Regions from separate parts of the Mesorhizobium sp. WSM1343 genome, predicted to be linked through region 1. Evidence: predicted binding sites of a transcription regulator. Region 1 holds the regulator's gene; each other region holds the start of a gene.
What was found. Region 1 encodes LexA, which represses DNA repair genes until DNA is damaged. Its sites were predicted from a motif close to TGTTCNNNNTGTGTTCNG; they were not measured.
Positions count from the first base shown of each region.

Region 2: AC0NIL_RS03045 (DNA recombination protein RmuC) is a predicted target of LexA. The motif match lies at 3,563-3,580, and genes of this name have one in related genera.
Region 3: AC0NIL_RS25810 (PA0069 family radical SAM protein) is a predicted target of LexA. The motif match lies at 4,007-4,024, and genes of this name have one in related genera.

Region 1 covers NZ_CM148370.1:4,102,927-4,109,470, forward strand. Annotated here, with positions in the region: gene AC0NIL_RS20035 (AMP-binding protein) at 1-355, shown strand, start outside; gene kynA (tryptophan 2,3-dioxygenase) at 352-1,188, shown strand; gene kynU (kynureninase) at 1,266-2,513, shown strand; gene lexA (transcriptional repressor LexA) at 2,918-3,658, shown strand; gene AC0NIL_RS20055 (ComEC/Rec2 family competence protein) at 3,652-6,114, opposite strand; gene gltX (glutamate--tRNA ligase) at 6,217-6,544, shown strand, end outside.
Region 2 covers NZ_CM148370.1:646,079-652,622, forward strand. Annotated here, with positions in the region: gene AC0NIL_RS03030 (transglutaminase-like domain-containing protein) at 1-679, shown strand, start outside; gene AC0NIL_RS03035 (cation diffusion facilitator family transporter) at 807-1,772, shown strand; gene AC0NIL_RS03040 (GFA family protein) at 1,834-2,238, shown strand; gene AC0NIL_RS03045 (DNA recombination protein RmuC) at 2,259-3,530, opposite strand; gene def (peptide deformylase) at 3,634-4,164, shown strand; gene AC0NIL_RS03055 (plasmid stabilization protein) at 4,212-4,514, shown strand; gene fmt (methionyl-tRNA formyltransferase) at 4,592-5,545, shown strand; gene AC0NIL_RS03065 (GNAT family N-acetyltransferase) at 5,542-6,048, shown strand; gene truA (tRNA pseudouridine(38-40) synthase TruA) at 6,170-6,544, shown strand, end outside.
Region 3 covers NZ_CM148370.1:5,256,579-5,263,122, reverse strand. Annotated here, with positions in the region: gene AC0NIL_RS25835 (F0F1 ATP synthase subunit A) at 1-169, shown strand, start outside; gene AC0NIL_RS25830 (F0F1 ATP synthase subunit C) at 255-479, shown strand; gene AC0NIL_RS25825 (F0F1 ATP synthase subunit B) at 543-1,142, shown strand; gene AC0NIL_RS25820 (F0F1 ATP synthase subunit B) at 1,153-1,644, shown strand; gene AC0NIL_RS25815 (ribonuclease HII) at 1,924-2,625, opposite strand; gene AC0NIL_RS25810 (PA0069 family radical SAM protein) at 2,778-3,932, opposite strand; gene AC0NIL_RS25805 (glycosyltransferase) at 4,082-4,606, shown strand; gene AC0NIL_RS25800 (hypothetical protein) at 4,750-5,724, shown strand; gene moaB (molybdenum cofactor biosynthesis protein B) at 5,745-6,299, opposite strand; gene AC0NIL_RS25790 (4-(cytidine 5'-diphospho)-2-C-methyl-D-erythritol kinase) at 6,286-6,544, opposite strand, start outside.

The DNA.
Region 1 (6,544 bases):
GGACGAGGACGGCTTCTTCCATTTCGCCGCGCGCTCCGACGATATGATCGTCAGCGCCGGCTACAACATTGCCGGCCCCGAGGTCGAGGCCGCACTTCTGTCACATCCCGACGTCGCCGAATGCGCGGTGATCGGCGCCGAGGACGCCGAGCGCGGCCAGATCGTCGAGGCGCATGTCGTGCTGGTGCAGGGCGTGGCGCCTGACGCATTGACCACCAAGCGCCTGCAGGACCATGTCAAGGCGACGATCGCGCCCTACAAATACCCGCGATCGGTGAAATTCATTGCTGCTTTGCCCAAGACCCAGACCGGCAAGATCCAGCGCTTCCGGCTGCGCACGGAGAAAGTCAATTGAGCGAGCCCTACGATCCGGCGTCCGAAGGCGCACAGATGTCGTTCAACGAGCGCATGTCGTACAGCGACTATCTGCACCTGGAGAAAGTGCTGGAGGCGCAGACGCCGCTCTCGTCGGCGCATGACGAGATGCTGTTCATCATCCAGCACCAGACCTCGGAACTGTGGATGAAGCTCGCTTTGCACGAGATTGGCGCCGCGATCCGCTCGATCCGCGCCGACCGGCTCGAGCCGAGCTTCAAGATGCTGTCGCGAGTCGCGCGCATCTTCGAGCAGCTGAACAATGCCTGGGATGTGCTGCGGACGATGACGCCCAGCGAATATACCGAGTTTCGCGACGCGCTCGGCCAGTCCTCGGGTTTTCAGTCCTGGCAGTATCGCGCCATCGAGTTCATGGCCGGCAACCGCAACCTGGCCATGCTCGGCCCTCACAAGCATCGGCCTGACCTTAGCGGAAAGCTGGAAGCCATCCTGGCCGAGCCATCGCTCTACGACGAGGCGCTGCTGCTTTTGGCGCGCAACGGATTCGACATCGGTGCCGATGCCAGGCGCACGGACTGGCGTGAGACGCGAACCGAGAATGAAGAGGTCCTGGTCGCCTGGCAGACTATCTACCGCGATCCGCAGCGCTACTGGATGTTCTACGAACTGGCCGAGAAGCTGGTCGACTTCGAGGATTATTTCCGCCGCTGGCGCTTCAACCACGTGACCACGGTGGAGCGCATCATCGGTCTGAAGCGCGGCACCGGCGGCACGTCGGGTGCTTCGTATCTGAAGAAAATGCTCGAGGTCGTGCTGTTTCCGGAGCTGTGGACGGTCCGCACTCGGCTCTGACATCATCGAAATGAGAACAGGCTCACCGAAGGGACGCTCTGTGGCGGAAAGCCTTCGCGAACAACCGGGGACTGACCATGAGTGGAATTCCTGATCTCGCCGCAGTCGAAGCGATGGATGCCACGGATCCGCTGCGGGCCATGCGCGACCGTTTCATTCTGCCGGAGGGGGTGATCTATCTCGACGGCAATTCACTGGGGGCAGCATCTCATGCCGTTTTCGGCGAGCTGCAGCAGGCGGCGACACAGGAATGGGCCCAAGATCTTATCCGAGCCTGGAACACGGCCGGATGGTTCGAGATGCCGATCGAACTCGGCGACCAACTCGGACGCCTGATAGGAGCCGCGGCCGGCCAGACCGTTGTCTGCGACACGACATCGACCAACATCTACAAGGTGCTGCACGCAGCGATGGAGATGCGGCCCGGCCGGTCAGCCATCGTCGCCGAAGGTGACAGTTTCCCCACCGACCTGTACATCGCCGAAGGCGTGGCCTCGACCCGGGATGGCGTCCTGCTGCGCCTCGCGGGTGTCGACGCGCCGACCATCGAAGAGCTGATCGACGAAAACGTCGCGGTGGTGCTGGTCAACCACGTCAATTACAAATCGGGTGAACTGCGCGACATGACGGCGCTGACGCGCAGGGCTCATGCGGCCGGAGCGCTGATCGTCTGGGATCTCTGCCACACCGCCGGCGCCCTGCCCGTCGAGCTCGATCAGGCAAATGCCGATTTCGCTGTCGGCTGCACGTACAAGTACCTCAACGGCGGTCCGGGCGCGCCGGCCTTCATCTATGCCGCACAGCGCCACCACGGCGATATCAGCCAGCCGCTCAGCGGCTGGTGGGGCCATGCGCGGCCCTTTGCCTTCGAACGGGGTTATGTTGCCGGCACCGGCATCCGCCGTTTTCTGTGCGGTACGCAACCGGTCCTGTCGATGCGGGCGCTCAAAGGCGCGCTTGCCATCTGGAGCGACGTCGACATGGCGGCATTGCGAAAGAAGAGCGTCGCGCAGACAGAACTGTTCATCCAGCTCGTCGAAGCCAAGTGCGGCGCCTACGGTCTCACGCTGGAGACCACCCGCGACGCGACCAGGCGCGGCAGCCAGGTGTCGTTCCTTCACGACCACGGCTATCAAATCATGCGGGCGCTGATCGAGCGCGGGGTGATCGGTGACTTCCGCGCACCGTCGACCATCCGTTTCGGCTTCACGCCGCTCTATGTCAGCTACAAGGATGTGTGGCTGGCGGTTGAGGTTCTGGAAGACATTCTGCGCACGGGTGCATGGAAGGACCAGCGTTTCGCCGTCAAGGAAGCCGTTACCTGACGCACCGATCCCGGCGATCCGCTGCCCTCACTGCCTGGCAAATGACGGAGAGCTGAATTTCCAGCCAAAATGCCCAACTGACGTTGGCGTTTTGGCTCCGTTTCGTTCACGGCCAACGAACGTCCCGAAGGTTGCAATCGCCCCTTGTCGAGGTCGATCGACAGATAATGCCAAGCTTTGGTAGAGGATAAGCCACAAGTCATTAACCATAACAATTTCAATGTGAGCAGGCGCATTGCCGAAGGTGGCGCCCGTCGATCGTAACCCGCTGGCAAGCGCCAAATAATTTCAGCAGCCTTAACAAATTCACTAAACTTTAAACGGTTGCAGAACACAACTGGAACAGATAGTGTTTGTTCTGGGTTTGTTTTTCGATTCTGGTTTCAGGGAACCTGGGGGCCGCCATGCTGACACGCAAGCAACATGAACTGCTGATGTTCATCCATGAACGCCTGAAGGAGAGCGGCATTCCGCCATCCTTCGACGAAATGAAGGAGGCGCTCGACCTTGCCTCCAAATCCGGGATTCATCGGCTGATCACGGCCCTTGAGGAGCGCGGCTTTATCCGCCGGCTGCCCAATCGGGCCCGCGCGCTGGAAGTGCTGCGGCTGCCGGACTCGATCGCGCCAGGCCTCAATGCGGCAAAGAAGTTTTCGCCAAGCGTCATCCAGGGCAGTCTTGGTCAGGGTGGTGCTCTTGGCCGGCAGATCAAGCCGGCGCCTTCGCGGATGCCTTCGCCCGGCAATGACGACGATGCGGTCTCTGCCGTTTCGATCCCGGTCATGGGTCGCATCGCCGCCGGCGTGCCGATCGATGCCATCCAGCATCAGACGCATTCGATTTCGGTGCCGCCGGACATGATCATGGGCGGCGCGCACTATGCGCTGGAGGTCAAGGGCGATTCGATGATCGAGGCCGGCATCTTCGACGGCGACACCGTCATCATCCGTAACGCCGATACGGCCAGCCCCGGCGAGATCATCGTGGCGCTGGTCGATGACGAGGAAGCGACGCTGAAGCGGTTCCGCCGCAAGGGCGCCTCGATTGCCCTCGAAGCCGCCAATCCAGCCTACGAGACACGGATTTTCGGGCCGGACAGGGTCAAGGTGCAAGGCAAGCTCGTCGGCCTGATCCGTCGCTACTGAGACGGCTGTGGGTTGACCACTGGCTTCTCGGGTTTCTTGAAGGGTGCCAGCCCCCTCGCCTCGCGAGAGTATTTGCGTTGCGTGTGCCAGGGCCGATATGGGCTGTCCACGGCGAAGCTGATTGTCGCCGGCGTGGTCGCCGATTGGCGATCGAAGAAGACCGCGGCACTGCCTTTGCGAGCCAGTTGCCGCTTGGTGATAACGAGAACCAGCGGGTTATGACAGGCGTCATAGGCGGTGGCGTCGTTGACGACGATCAGCTCGGCGAAGCCGCAGGCTTTCCAGGTGTCCTTGCGGTCCTCGACATAGGCAATGATCGCACCGGACATGTGCCTGGCCACGCAAACGCCTGAGGAGCAATAGAACGGCGATCCCGGCGGTAGCTCAACGGCATCCGCGACGTCGAATTGCCCATCGCTGTTGTCGAACACTTCCGGAACGACGATGGTTTCCGATGTCAGCGCGCGTTTCCAGTTGTCGACGGTGAATTCGTTCGGCCGTTGCCGGCTGACGGCAAGCTCACCGCCACCGATCGGCAACGCCACCAGCCGGGCGTCTTCCGAGATCAGCACATCGGGCGTGCGCGTATCCGAGACGGTCAGCAAGCCTGCCAACGCGAATGGCAGAGCCGCGAGCCGCAGCCATGTCGTCGCCATCGTCGCGATGACCAGGGCAATGGCCACCAGCAGGACCGACTGCTGCGAAATCAACCCGACCCCATCGACAGGCGAACGCTCGGAGATCCAGCCCGATATGGCGATCATCATCGTCAGGCCCTTGCCCATCAGGTAGAGAGCTGGCCAATCCAATCCGAAAGGCATCAGCAGCGCGCTGGCGACGGCCAGGAACATGACGACGGTGACGATCGGCATAACCGCGAGATTGGCGAACAGGCTGAGCGGCGACACACGCTGAAAATGCCAGATGGCAAACAGCGTCGTGGCGCTGCCGGCGATGATCGAGGTCATGGCCAGACCAATTGCCGCCAGCAGGAATTTTCGTGTCAGGAACCCGGGCAAGGATCGCTTCGGCGGCGGCGGTCTTGCTTTTCCCGCGCGGTGATCCGCCCAGCCGGCATAAGCGCCGACCAGAGCCGCGGTCGCGGCGAACGACATCTGAAAACTCGGGCCGACCACCTCATGCGGCGACACCACGATGACGGCGATCGCCGAGATCGCCAGATTGCGCATGGTGAGTGCTGCTCGATCGAACAGAACTGCAATCAGCATCACTGCCAGCATGATGAAGCTGCGCTCGGCGGCGACGACGATACCTGAGATGACGAGGTAGGCTGCGATCGAGAACAGTGCGGCGGCAGCGGCATACTTCTTGACCGGGCGACGCGCGGAAAAATCGGGAAACAAGGCGAAGGCGCCGCGCAGCAACCCCATGATGGTGCCGGCGACCAGAGCCATGTGCAGTCCCGAAATGGAGATGATGTGGTAGATGCCGGTACGTCGCATCGCCTCATTGATGTCATCGGGAATGCCGGCGCGCACGCCGACGATCAGCGCCGCGGCGATCTCGCCTTCGGCGCCGCCGACGCTCGCCCTGATATGGTCGGCGATGCCTTCACGGGCATTTTCCACGCTGGAGGAAATTCGGGCCGACAGCGGCATGTCGCCATCATCGGTGACGACAAGCTTGGGATTGCCGAGAAAGAACCCGCTGCCGCCAATGCCGGCAAAATAGCTGTCGAAGGAGAAATCATAGCTGTCCGGTCGCACCGGCCCGGTCGGCGGCAAAAGCTTGGCATATCCGGTGATGAGAGAGCCTGCGGTCACGTCAGCCGGGATCTTGCGTGCCGAAAGCCGCACCCGTTCCGGCGCATAGCGCAGTTTCGGTCTTGCGGTCGATGTTACGTCGATGGTCAGCCGGATACGGCCAGTTTCCATCCGGTCGAGCGAGACGACGCGGCCGGTCACCTGCGTCGAGATTTCCGAGCCCAACATTTGTGTGCCCGCACGCCACGTCTCGACCTTGGCAGCAAGCAGTCCTAGGGTGCACAAAAGTGCCGCCATGAAACACAGATGGGTCTTTGGCCATGAGCGCGAGATCAGCGCACAGATCCCCGTCAGGATGACAACCGCGACAGGTCTCACAAAGTCAGGCTCCGCAGCCAGCGAAAAATAGCCGATCGCTCCGATCGCAAGGCAGACCGGTACCAGCAGGAAGGCCACGCCCCGGTCGAGTTCCAGGCTCGCCGCCGTGTTCACGCTGTGGCCCAGGCGAGGCAGTGATATCAGGCCGATCTGCCGGCGCACGCGCACGATCCTGCCGGTTTCGGCAACAGGAACAGAGGCGGCGATACCCGTTTGCAAGGGCAGCTTGCCGGAATCCGGCACGAGGGGCGACGGCGGCGGCAATGAGGCTGGCAGAGGCGCAAACAGGGACCGTTCGCTGACGCCAATGGCAGCGTCCTCGCCCTGATCCGAGCCCCAGCCTCGTCCAGCCATCGGGTCTGCCCCTTGCGCCCTCGACACCCTATGCTACATGAACGCGCAAAGCGCGAAAGTCCGCGCGACCGCACCCCGCTTCAGATGGTTTCCGAGAGTTCCATGTCCGACAAGGTCGTCACCCGTTTTGCCCCCTCGCCCACCGGCTATTTGCACATAGGCGGCGCGCGCACGGCGCTGTTCAACTGGCTGTATGCAAAGCATACCGGCGGCACGATGCTGCTGCGCATCGAGGACACCGATCGCGAACGCTCCAATGAAGCCGCGACGGCTGCCATCCTCGACGGGCTTTCCTGGCTTGGCCTGAGCTGGGACGGCGAGCCGGTGTCGCAGTTCGAGCGTGCGCCCCGCCACCGCGAGGTGGCCGAGGAGCTCGTGCGCATGGGCAAGGCCTATTATTGCTACGCCACGCCAGCCGAACTGGAGGCCA
Region 2 (6,544 bases), 2.8 Mb from region 1:
GGTGCCGATCGAAAGCTATCGCGACAGTTTCGGCAATTGGTGCAACCGGCTTGTCGCGCCGCCCGGGCGCTTCACCTTCGGCACCGACGCGGTGATCCGCGACCCCGGCACCTTCGAGATGGGCGACCCGATGGCCTGGCAGCACGAGGTGCGCGACCTGCCGGCGGACACATTGCTGTTCCTGCTGCCCAGCCGTTTTTGCGAAAGCGACCTTCTGGCTGACGAGGCGTGGCGGCTGTTCGGCAACACGCCGCTGGGTATTCCGCGCGTGCAGGCGGTCTGCGACTTCGTCCACAGCCACATCGTCTTCAACTACGGCAATGCACGGCCGACGCGCACCGCGGCGGAAGCCTATCGTGAACAGAGCGGCGTGTGCCGCGACTACGCGCATCTCGCCGTCACCTTCTGCCGGGCGCTCAACATCCCAACACGCTATTGCACCGGCTACATCAGCGACATCGGTATGCCGAAGCCATGGGCAAGCATGGATTTCTGCGCCTGGATGGAAGTCTATCTCGGCGGCCGCTGGCATGTCTTCGACCCGCGCAACAATGCACCGCGCATCGGCCGCATCCTGATCGCCTCCGGCCGCGACGCCGCCGACGTGCCGCTGACCCATATTTTCGGCCCGGGAACGCTTGCCGGCTTCAAGGTGTGGACCAGCGAGATCATCGAGTAGTCGCCGTTTTCCATAGACCGATCTCTCATGGCCGCTGCCGTGGACGACCCGACATTCGCGCGGTGTGATGCCTGTGGAGCTTTAGCGGCCTGGCCGCTAGACTGCGCCTTGAACGAGGGCAAATGCCATGGCCGGGCACGGCGGCTCAAAAAAGGTGATCTACGCGGCGCTCGCCGGCAATCTCGCCATCGCGCTGACCAAGTTCGCCGCCGCCGCCTTTACCGGCAGTTCGGCGATGCTGTCGGAGGGCGTCCATTCGCTGGTCGATACCGGCAATGGCGGCCTGCTGCTCTACGGCATGCACCGCGCCGCTCGCCCGGCCGATCGCACGCATCCGCTCGGCCACGGCCGCGAACTCTACTTCTGGAGCTTCATCGTCGCGCTCCTCGTCTTCGCGCTGGGCGCCGGCGTGTCGTTCTACGAAGGCGTGGTCCATATCATGGCGCCGGAGCCGGTCGCCAACGCCAAAGTAAACTATATTGTTCTGGGCCTTTCCTTCCTGTTCGAAGGCAGTTCGTGGTGGGTGGCGCTGAAGGAGTTTCGCCGGCAGAAGGGCAGGCAAGGCTGGCTGCAGGCCGTGCAGTCGAGCAAGGATCCGAGCGTCTACACCGTGCTGTTCGAGGACAGTGCGGCACTTCTCGGCCTGATCGTCGCTTTCGCCGGCATATTGGCGGCGGAACTGCTGGAGATGCCGGAGCTCGACGGCGCCGCCTCTATCGGCATCGGGCTGATCCTTGGCGCAACCGCGATCTTCCTGGCCCGCGAAAGCAAGGGCCTGCTGATCGGCGAGCCGGCGTCGCCCGAGGTGCAGATGAAAGTGCTGGCGATCGTCCAGCAGGATCCGGCGGTGCAGCGGGCGAACGGCGTCCTGACCGTCCATATGGGGCCGACAGAGATCGTCGCCGGGCTCAGCATCGAGTTCGAGGACCATTTGACGGCGCCCGAGATCGAAGCTTGCGTCGAGCGCCTGGAGGCGCAGTTGAAGAAGGAAATGCCGGAGATCACACGGCTGTTCGTCAAGCCGCAGACGTCAGGCACCTGGGAGCAGCGACGCAGGCTGATCGATTCCGCATCCGATCCTGCCCTGGACTAAAACCGTGCCATTGCCTCACGGCCTTGCGCCGCTAGATTGAAGGGGCTTTGGAGGAACGAAGATGAGAATAGACGGCGGCTGTCATTGTGGCGCCATCACCTACGAGGCGGAGGTCGATCCGGAAAAGACCACGATCTGCCACTGCACGGATTGCCAGCAACTGACTGGCACGGCTTTTCGCCTTACGGTTCCGGCGCCGGAAAGCAACTATCGCATCACCAAGGGCACGCCGAAAATCTACATCAAGATCGTGGCGAGCGGCGCCAAGCGCACCCAGGCCTTTTGCGCCGACTGCGGTTCGCATCTCTACGCCACGTCTGTCGGAGATGGTCCGAAGGTCTATGGAATTCGCGTGGGGACCGCGCGGCAGCGCCAGGATTTGATCCCGACACAGCAGAAATGGCACCGCTCGGCGCTGCACTGGCTGCCTGAATTTCAGGGCTTGACCACGTTGGAGGAGCAGTAGCGCCGGTCCGGCACCGCGCCTCAATCGTCGCCTTCGACGACCCTCAGCCTGAGCTGCCCGGTTTTCGAATCGGCAACGCGCGCGCCGGTATCGACCTTGGCGGCGGGAGCCCGTGACGCGGCGTCTACGGCGGCATCGCCGTCGGGCTGCGCGCCGAATTCCAGCGCCTCGATCTTCTGGCCGCGCTTGGTGACTTTCGACGTCGAAACCAGTATGTCGTCGATGTCCTTGGCCGACTGGCCGAAATGCACCTGCAGCTTGCGCACCCGCTCATCGACACGTGCAACATCCTCCATCAGCCGGATGACCTCGCCCTGGATCAGGTGCGCCTGTTCGCGCATGCGGGCATCCTTGAGGATCGCCTGGATGACCTGGATCGACAGCATCAGCAGCGACGGCGAGACGATGACGACGCGCGCACGGTGCGCCTTGTGCACGATCGCCTCGAAATTCTCGTGGATCTCGGCGAACACCGATTCCGACGGCACGAACATGAAGGCAGTGTCCTGCGTCTCGCCCTGGATCAGGTATTTTTCCGAGATATCGCGGACATGGATCTCGATGTCGCGGCGGAAGGCCTGCGAAGCTGCCTTCTGCAGATCGGCGCCATCGGCGGCGCGGATGGCGTTCCAGGCTTCCAGCGGAAATTTTGCATCGATGGCCAGCGACGGCGCGCCATTCGGCATCTTCACCAGGCAGTCGGGCCGGCTGCCGTTCGACAGCGTCGCCTGGAACTCATAGGCACCGTGTGGCAGGCCGTCGGCAACGATCGCCTCCATGCGCGACTGGCCGAACGCGCCGCGCGTCTGCTTGTTCGAGAGGATCGCCTGCAATTGCACGACCTGGCCGGCGAGCGACTGGATGTTGCCTTGCGCGACGTCGATGACCGCCAGCCGTTCCTGCAATTTGGCCAGGCTCTCATGCGTGGATTTGGTCTGCTCGGTCATGGTCTGGCCGAGCCGGCCGGTCATAGCGTCGAGGCGTTGGCCGATCGATTGCGTCAGCTCCGCCTGCCGTGCGCCGAACACTTCCGCAATGGCGCCCATGCGGCCCTGCATTTCGGCCTGGCTTTGCAGAATGCCGGCCATCCGCACTTCCGCATCGCGGGCATGATCGGCGGCTTCCGCGGCCGCCACGGCGCGCGCCTTGGCCGACCGCCACAACGCAATGACCAGCGCCACGAACAGGGCCAGAAACAGCAAAACGCCGAAGGCCAGCGCATGGCCGAGCGTGATCGTTGTGGCGCCAAGCCGGGCGACAGGCTCCGAAAGGATGGTGCTCAAATCATTCATGTGGACAGCATAGACGATTCGCCGCGATAGCACAGATCAAAACGTGAACGCGCCTGATGCCAACCGGTTGACGCGTTTCGCTGGAGGTCTTAGGTGGAACGCCATGCCGATCAAGCCGCTCATCATCCTTCCCGACCCCATCCTGCGCCAGGTTTCCAAGCCCGTAGAGCGTGTCGACGCGCCTTTGCGCAAATTAGCCGATGACATGCTGGCGACCATGTATGATGCGCCGGGCATCGGGCTGGCGGCAATCCAGATCGGCGAGCCGCTGCGCTTGCTGGTGATCGATCTCGCCAAGGAAGACGAGACGCCGGCGCCGCATGTCTTCATCAATCCGGAAATCCTGGAGAGCGCCGACGCGCGCTCCGTCTATGAGGAAGGCTGCCTGTCGATCCCGGATTATTACGCCGAGGTCGAACGCCCCGCCGCCGTGCGGGTCAAATATCTCGACCGCGACGGCAAATTGCAGGAGATAGAGGCCGAGGGGTTGATGGCGACCTGCCTGCAACACGAGATCGACCACCTCAATGGCGTCCTGTTCATCGATCACATCTCGAAGCTGAAGCGCGACATGGTGGTAAAGAAATTCAAGAAGCTCGCCAGGGACAAGGCGCCGGGCAAGCTCGCGGGATAAGGTACGGGAGTCCCCTCCAGGCCTATTGTCGGCAGGATTGCCACCAAATGGAGATGCCGACGGTCGACATGCTGATCAGGGACATTCCTGAGCCTTTGAAGCGCGAGATCGAACTGGCGGCGCGCGAGGTCGGCCAGAGCGTCTCGGACAAGGCCATCGGCCTTCTGCGCAAAGGCATAGTTGCGGAGAGGCCGGCCCGAGAGGAGTCGAGCCTCTCGGCGTGGGCTGCAATTCGCTCGGCTTTCGTATCTGAAAGCGCAATTGGCGATGAATACGCGGAAATCATGGAGAAGATCGAAGCGGAAAGATGGCGCGACGGTCGTCCCGCGACTTCGACGGCCTTGACCTGAAGCTCGTAAACCCGTTTGAAGCGGATGCCTGAGCCGGCACACTGCGCGAGCAAGAAGACAGGATACCGGAAGAAAAAATGCCCCTTCGCGTCATCTTCATGGGTACGCCGGAGTTTTCGGTGCCGACCTTGCGCGCGATCGCCGAGGCTGGCCATGAGATATCAGTCGTCTATACCCAGCCGCCGCGCGCTGCCGGACGACGCGGGCTGGAGCTGACGCCGTCGCCGGTGCAGCGCGAGGCGGAGCGACTGGGCATCGAGGTGCGGACGCCGGTTTCGCTCAAAGGAGAGGCCGAACAGGCCGCTTTTCGCGCCTTGCAGGCCGATGTGGCGGTGGTCGTCGCCTATGGCTTGCTGCTGCCGAAGGCGGTTCTGGAGGCAACCCGGCTCGGCTGCGTCAACGGCCATGCGTCGCTTCTGCCGCGCTGGCGCGGCGCCGCCCCCATCCAGCGCGCCATCATGGCCGGTGACCTGGAAAGCGGCATGATGGTGATGCGCATGGAAGAGGGCCTGGACACCGGTCCGGTCGGGCTGGTTGAAAAGTGCGCCATCGAACCCGATATGACAGCCGGCGATCTGCATGATCGGTTGATGAGTGTCGGTGCTGCCTTGATGGTGGAAGCGCTGGCGCGGTTGGAAGGGAACACCCTGACATTCACCACACAAGCTGTGGATGGGGTGACCTACGCCAAGAAAATCGATAAATCCGAGACTCGCGTGGACTGGACTCGCTCGGCAAGTGAGGTCCACAATCATATTCGTGGCCTGTCGCCCTTTCCAGGCGCCTGGTCGGAGATAGGAATTGGCGGCCGCCAGGAGCGGCTGAAACTGCTTCGCTCGACGCTGTCGCAAGGCCTGTCGCCTTCGGAAGATTTGGGCGAGTCGGGAGGAATTCTCGATGACCGGCTGACGGTCGCCTGCGGGGCAGGCGCGATCAGGCTGGTCGAAGTTCAACGGGCGGGCGGAAAGCCCGCTGCCGCGTCGGAATTCCTGCGCGGGGCCAAGATCGAAAAAGGACTGAAATTCTCATGAGCATGATGTCGATACGCGCGGCAACGCCGCGGGATCGCGAGGCCATCCGCCTCGTCGAGGAACACGCTTTCGGCCAGCAGGCGGAGGCCGGTCTGGTCGACGCGCTGGTGACCGGCGGCGACGCGGTTGCCGAGCTGGTTGCGGAAGAGGACGGCCAGGTGGTCGGCCATATCCTGTTTTCGCGGCTGTTCGTCCAGAATGGCGGCAAGACCTTCGCGGCCGTAGCGCTGGCGCCGCTGGCGGTGGAGCCCTCGTTCCATGGCAGCGGCATTGGCGGCGCGCTGATCCGCGAGGCGCATATCCGCCTCAAGGATGGTGGTGAGACGCTGGCCGTGGTGCTGGGCGACCCCACCTATTACGGGCGTTTCGGCTATAGCCACACGCGTGCCGAGAACTTCGAAAGCGAGTATCAGGGCGAAGCGCTGCAGGCGCTGGCCTGGGGTGACGCACCAGAAGCAGGCAGGCTGGTCTACGCCTCCGCCTTCACCGCTCTCGCCGCGTAGAATAGTCCGCCGTTTTCACGGAAACGGCGAACTGCACTCCTCTTTGTTTTAACGCAATTCCGAACGGAAAACCGTTTCACACTTTTCCTGGAATTGCTCGAGGCGAGAGCTCTAGCCGCAAATGCCGCGTTTTCGCCTCTACATCGAGTATGACGGCAGCCTGTTTGCCGGCTGGCAGCACCAGGCGGATCAGCCTTCGGTGCAGCAGGCGATCGAGCAGGCGATCGAAAAATTCTGCGGCGAAGCGATCAGGCTGCGCGCCGCCGGCCGCACCGATGCCGGCGTGCATGCGACCGCGCAGGTGGCGCATGTCGACCTCGTCAAGGCGTGGCCGAGCGACAAGGTGCGCGATGCCGTCAACGCCCATCTGCAGGCGGCCGGGGCGCGCATCGCCATCCTGAAAGCGACGGTGGTCTCCGACAGTTTCGACGCCCGCTTCTCGGCCATTGGCCGCCACTATCTCTACCGCATCCTGAACCGCCGCGCGCCGGCCGCG
Region 3 (6,544 bases), 1.2 Mb from region 1:
CGTCAGCCTGAGCGCGCTCGGCGCGGTTGGCGTCGCCGGCTCGATCCTGCCTCTGGCGATGGCGGTGGCGCTGACGGCACTGGAACTGCTGGTCGCCTTCCTGCAGGCTTACGTCTTTGCCGTGTTGACCTGCATGTATCTCAACGACGCCCTGCATCCAGGGCACTAGGTCCAAAAGTTTCCGGCCCAAAGATTTCCAACATTGGCGCCGGATGGAATCGCAACGGAATTTTAGATCCAAAGGAGTTGAACAAATGGACGCAGAAGCAGCAAAGTACATCGGCGCCGGCATCGCTTGCCTGGGCATGGGTGGCGCGGGCATTGGCCTCGGCAACATCTTCGGCAGCTACCTGGCGGGCGCACTGCGCAACCCGTCGGCCGCCGATGGCCAGTTCGGCCGTCTGATCTTCGGCTTTGCCGTGACCGAAGCTCTGGGCATCTTCTCGCTTCTCATCGCGCTTCTGGCCCTGTTCGGCTGAGCACTCGGGAAGATTGGACAGGCCGGCCGCGCAAGCGGCGGGCCTGAATTTCGGGGATAGTCCATGTTCGTGACATCTGCCTTTGCGCAAGAGTCCGCGCCATCAGCCGATACCAGCCACGCTGCGACGGAAGGCGACACGCATTCCGGCACCAGCGTGCCTGCTGAAGCGCATGGCACGTTTCCGCCATTCGATCCGGCGACGTTCCCGTCGCAGCTTCTGTGGCTGGCGATCACCTTCGGGCTGTTCTATCTCTTCCTGAAGCGGGTGGTGATGCCGCGCGTCGGCGGCATCATCGATGTCCGCAACGATCGCATCACGCAGGACCTCGACCAGGCGGCCAGGTTGAAGGGCGAGGCCGACGCCGCCGTTGCTGCCTACGAGCAGGAACTGGCGGAAGCCAAGACCAAGGCCAACGCGATCGGCCAGCAGGCCAACGACGCTGCCAAGGCCGAGGCCGACACCGCTCGCAAGAAGGTCGAGGCTGCGCTCGACGCGAAGCTTGGCGAAGCCGAAGCCCGCATTTCTTCCATCAAGGCCAATGCCATGAAGGAAGTCGGCAGCATCGCCGAGGACACCGCTTCGGCGATCGTCGAGGCTCTGGTTGGCGGCAAGGCCAGCAAGGCCGAGATCGCGGCTGCGGTCAAATCCGTGGCCCGGTGAGGAGCGCATCATGGATTACACATCTCTCGCGACGCTCTGGGCCACGATAGCCCTGATCATCTTCCTCGGCGTTGCCGTCTACATCAAGGTGCCTGGCATGATCGCCAAGGCGCTCGACGCCCGTGCCGCCAGGATCAGCAATGAACTGGACGAAGCGCGCCGGCTGCGCGAGGAGGCCCAGCAGCTGCTCGGCCAGTACCAGCGCAAGCGCAAGGAAGCCGAGCAGGAGGCCGCCGACATCGTCGCTGCCGCCAAGCGCGAAGCCGACATGCTTGCCGCCGACGCGCATAAGAAGACCGAGGACTATGTCGTCAGGCGCACCGCGCTTGCCGAACAGAAGATCGGTCAGGCCGAGCGTGATGCCATCAGCGAAGTGCGCGCCAGCGCCGTCGATATCGCCGTCGAGGCAGCGCGCGCGCTGCTTGCCGGCAAGATCGACGCCAAGGCCGGTGCAGATCTGTTCAAGGCTTCGCTCGCGGACGTGAAGTCGAAGCTGAACTGAGCGTTGGCACACGCAGTACAATCAAAGCCGCCCGGGCAACCTGGCGGCTTGTTTGTTGTGGCGCTGATACCAATGCTGCCGATCTCCACCCTCGTGGGGGAGATGCCCGGCAGGGCAGAGGGGGCGTGAAGGAACGCTAACCTTTGTTGTCCTACGGTCTATCGGGACAAGCCTGAGGGCATAACTGCAATCGATTGAGAGGCCGGCGGGACAGCGCCCCCTCTGTCCTATCGGACATCTCCCCCACAAGGGGGGAGATTGGCTTGTCGTCGTCGTCGCTCAATCCAGCCCGGCGAAGCTCTCTTCTTCCACCACGTCCACCTCGGCCCCACCCAGCCGGAATGGCGCAAACGACACGCGGTGCAGCCGCGCCACCGGGCCATGCGCTTCGATCGCGGTGCGATGACGAACCGTGGCGTAGCCCATATGGACTTCGAACCCGTAGCGGTCGTGATGGTTGCCGCAGCCGCACATCATGCGGTCGCGCATGACCTTGGCAACGATCGAGGCGGCGGCGATCGACTGCGAACGCTGGTCGCCCTTGATCAGCGCGCGCCCTTCACAAGGCAGTCCCGGCGGCACGTCGCGTCCATCGGCAAGCGCAAGCTTCGGCCGGACCGACAGCCCTACCAGCGCGCGCCGCATGGCTTCCAGGCTTGCCTTGAGGATGTTGCTGCCGTCGATGCCCTCGGCGCTGATGGAGGCCATCGAGACCGCCTGTGCGGAGCCGAGAATGCGCAGGAACAGGGCCTCACGCTGCAAATGGCTGAGGCGTTTGGAATCGTCGAGGCCGTCGGGAATGTTGGCGGGATCGAGCACCACCGCTGCGGCGACCACCGGCCCGGCCAGGGGGCCGCGGCCTGCCTCGTCCATCCCGGCGACCGGCCACAGCCCCTCCGCCATCGCCTTCGTCTCGAAGGAGAAGTCGGGCTTCTCGATGATCTCAAAGAGAGGCGGAGAATCAGAACGCGCGCGAGCCATGTTGCGGCGAGGTTCGCATCGGCTCCGATTCTCCGCAAGTCCCTCCGGGTCGGGTGGGGCGCCGGACCGGGAGGGCACCGTCTGCAGGCCGGGGCAGGCCGGACGGGATTCTTGGTGCGCGACGGATCAAACCATCGCGACGAATTGTCTCTTCAAAGCAGCGTCAGTTGCACCTGGTCTTTCCCGGCGGCAACGAACTGATCGGTCCGCAGCGTGCGCCGTTCGGCATTGAGACCAAGCCGCTTGGCTGTGATCTCGAAGCGCCGGCCGATCTGCCAGGCATAGGGACCGGCGCCCTTCATGCGCTTGCCCCATTCCGAATCGTAGTCCTTGCCGTCACGCATGGAGCGGACCAGCGACATCACATGGCGGTAACGGTCGGGATAATGGCGCAGCAGCCAGTCCTTGAAGATCGGGCTGACTTCCAGCGGCAGCCGCAGGATCACATAACCCGCCTCGCGCGCGCCGGCCGCACCTGCCGAATCGAGGATGCGTTCCATCTCCGGATCGGTCAGGCCCGGAATGATCGGCGCCACCATGACCGACGCCGGAATGCCGGCATCCGAAAGCTGCCGGATCGCTTCCAGCCGCTTGATCGGTGTCGACGCGCGCGGCTCCATGGTGCGCGCCAGCATGCGGTCGAGCGTCGTCACCGACAGCGCCACCTTGGCGAGCCCGCGTTCGGCCATGCGCGACAGGATATCGATATCGCGCGTCACCAGGGCGGACTTTGTCACGATGCCGACCGGATGGCCGCGCGCTTCCAGCACTTCGAGGATTTCGCGCATGATCCGGTACTGCTTCTCGATCGGCTGGTAGGGGTCGGTGTTGGTGCCGATGGCGATGGTGCGCGGCTGATAGCTGTCCTTCGAAAGCTCCTTGTCGAGCAAGCGCGCCGCATCAGGTTTGGCGAACAGCTTCGATTCGAAATCCAGACCCGGCGACAGGCCCATGAACGCGTGCGTCGGGCGGGCAAAGCAATAGACGCAGCCATGCTCGCAGCCGCGATAAGGGTTGATGGAACGGTCGAAGGAAATGTCGGGCGATTCGTTGCGGGTGATGATGCTGCGCGGCTTCTCGACCTGCACTTCGGTCTTGAAGGGGGGCAGTTCTTCCAGCGAATTCCAGCCATCGTCGAACACGTGCCGGCTGACTGGCTCGAATCGGCCGGACGGGTTGATGCCGGCCGACCTGCCGCGGTTGCGGTCCGGGCGGACACGCATGCCGCTCTGCTCGACCATCGCATTGGCCATCTCGGCTCTTCCTGCTCCGAAAGCTGCAATGTCGGCGCGCACGATCTGTTCCATTTTCGCCCGCTCCCAGGGACTGTCCGTGTTATGTCGAATCGCTCTGTTCATGAAATTATTCCTATTTCATCGATGAGAACAAAGCAAGAACTTTCTATGGTGCGATGCAAAACTGGCGCTGTGCGGCGCTTTCCGCTATTCGGCTAAGGATGCTCAGTGTTCTCATCGAAACCCGCAATGACGAGGAGGGCCTCGCCCGCACGCTCGCCTCGCTGATTGGCGGCGCGGTCGAAGGCGTGGTGCGTGAAGTCATCGTCTGCGACACAGGCTCCACCGACCAGACGCATCGTGTGGCCGAGCATGCCGGCTGTCAGTACGTGACCGGCGGTGTCGCTGCCGGCATCCGCCAGGCCAAGGGGGACTGGTTGCTGCTCCTGGAACCGGGCGCGCGGTTGGTGGAGGGCTGGATCGATGAGGTTGTCGCGCATACGGCCAGGCAGACCATGGCGGCACGGTTTTCGCGCACGCGGGCCAGCCGCACGCCATTCCTGGCACGGGTCTTTTCGGGAAACCGCGCCCTGGCCGACGGATTGCTGATCAGCAAGCGTCAGGCGGCGGCCGCGGCCAAGAGTGCCGGCAGTGCTGAGGCCATCGCCCGCGGCCTCGCAACGAAGCGGCTCGACGCCGAGATCTGGATGGCGCCCGCCAAGCAGGAACGCCGCTCCTCGACATGATTTTTTGCAGCTGCTCAGGCCATTGTGCATTGCACAAAATCTGACGCGGGGTTAGCTTCCGTTCAAGCGGGAATTGGGTTTGGGACATGCCGAGTGGCGAGCACCGATGCGGCATCGGTGGTGCTCTCATAGCCGAGGACCCAATGAAGCTTTCAACCCCCGACACATCCGGCGCGGCCAGTCTCGAGGCTATTGCGCGCGACGGCAGTCTGTTGCGACGCATCGCGGTGCGCATTCCGACCTATCTCAAGGACCTGCGCGAAAACCCCGCCTGGCTGCCGATGTTCGTGCTGGCGCGCACAATGCCTGGACGCCGCATGCATTGGCTGGGCGCAAAACGCGCCCGCCCGGTCGCCAATGCCGGGGATACGATGTTTGCCGGTGTCGAACGGGGAGCGGTCGTCGATGCGTTGCGCTCCGACGGGCTGTTCTCAGGCCTGGTCCTGCCGCCTGATATCCATGAAGAGATCGCCGACTTCGCCGGGCGCACGCCTTGCTTCGGCAATTTCGACCGCCGTCTCGAATTCATGCCGGGGGAACATGCCGAGGCCGAGAAACGCCTTGGCCGCTCGCTGCTCAGCGGGCATTTTTTCGAGCGCATCCTCGACTGCCCGGCGGCGCTTGCCATCCAGCGCGATCCGCTGCTTCTGGATATTGCCGCGCACTATCTCGGCGGCCAGGCAAAACTGATCACGACGCGCGTCTGGTGGAGTTTTCCAACCGGTGCCGCTTCGGATGCCGACAAGAACCTCGCCTCGCTCGGCAAGTATCATTTCGACCTCGATGATTGGCGCATGCTGAAATTCTTCTTCTACCTCAAGCCGGTCGACGCCGACACCGGTCCGCATGTCTATGTCAGGGGCAGCCACAAGCGCCGCAGCCTCAAGCACCAGCTCACGCTTCTGGTTGGCCACCCCGCGCAACAGGTCCTGGATGTCTATGGCGAGCAGAGCCCGGTGACGCTGACCGGCGAGGCCGGTCTCGGTTTCGTCGAGGACCCTTTTGGCTTCCATATGGGCACCGTGCCGGCACGCACGCCGCGACTGATGATGGAAGTCGGCTTCGGCGTCTCGCCGCCGTCGCGCCGGCGGTTTCATGGCGAGCCGGTCATCCGCTGAGAGCGACGCTTGCCTCGGCTTTACGGAGCTGATTTGCCGCGCCGCAAATGCTCGTCCAGGCGCGGCATGATCTCGACGAAGTTGCACGGCATATGCCGGTAGTCGAGCTGTGCCTTCAGGATGCCGTCCCAGGCATCCTTGCAGGCTCCCGGCGAACCCGGCAGCACGAAGACGAAGGTGGCGTTGACGACGCCGCCGGTCGCCCGGCTCTGGATCGTCGAGGTGCCGATCTTGTCGTAGGAGATCCGGTGGAACACTTCCGAAAAGCCATCCATGCGCTTTTCGAAGATCGGCTCCAGCGCGTCCGGCGTCACGTCACGCCCGGTGAAACCGGTGCCGCCGGTGGTGATGACGACATCGATATTCTTGTCCCGCGACCACGCCAGAACCGTGTCGCGGATTTTTTCCCGATCGTCGGTGACGATATCGCGGGCCGCCAGCATATGGCCGGCCTCGGTGATGCGGTCGGCCAGGGTCTGGCCGGATTTGTCGTCGGCGAGGCTGCGCGTATCTGAAACGGTCAGCACCGCGATGCGCACGGGAATGAAGGAGCGGCTCTCGTCAATTCTGGCCATCAGATCCCTCCGATGCGATGCTGCGCGTCGCCGCGACGAACCAGTCGGGCTGGCGGCCGCGGATTTCGGCGGCGGCGCGCTTGGCGACATTGCCGGTCTCGAACAGGCCGAAGCAGGTGGCGCCGGACCCGGACATCCGTGAAAAACCCGATCCGGCCTTGTTCAGCCAGGAAAGCGCCCTGCCGATAGCCGGCTGCATCGCCAGCGCGGCGGGCTCGAGATCGTTGCGGGTGATCTCCAGCCAG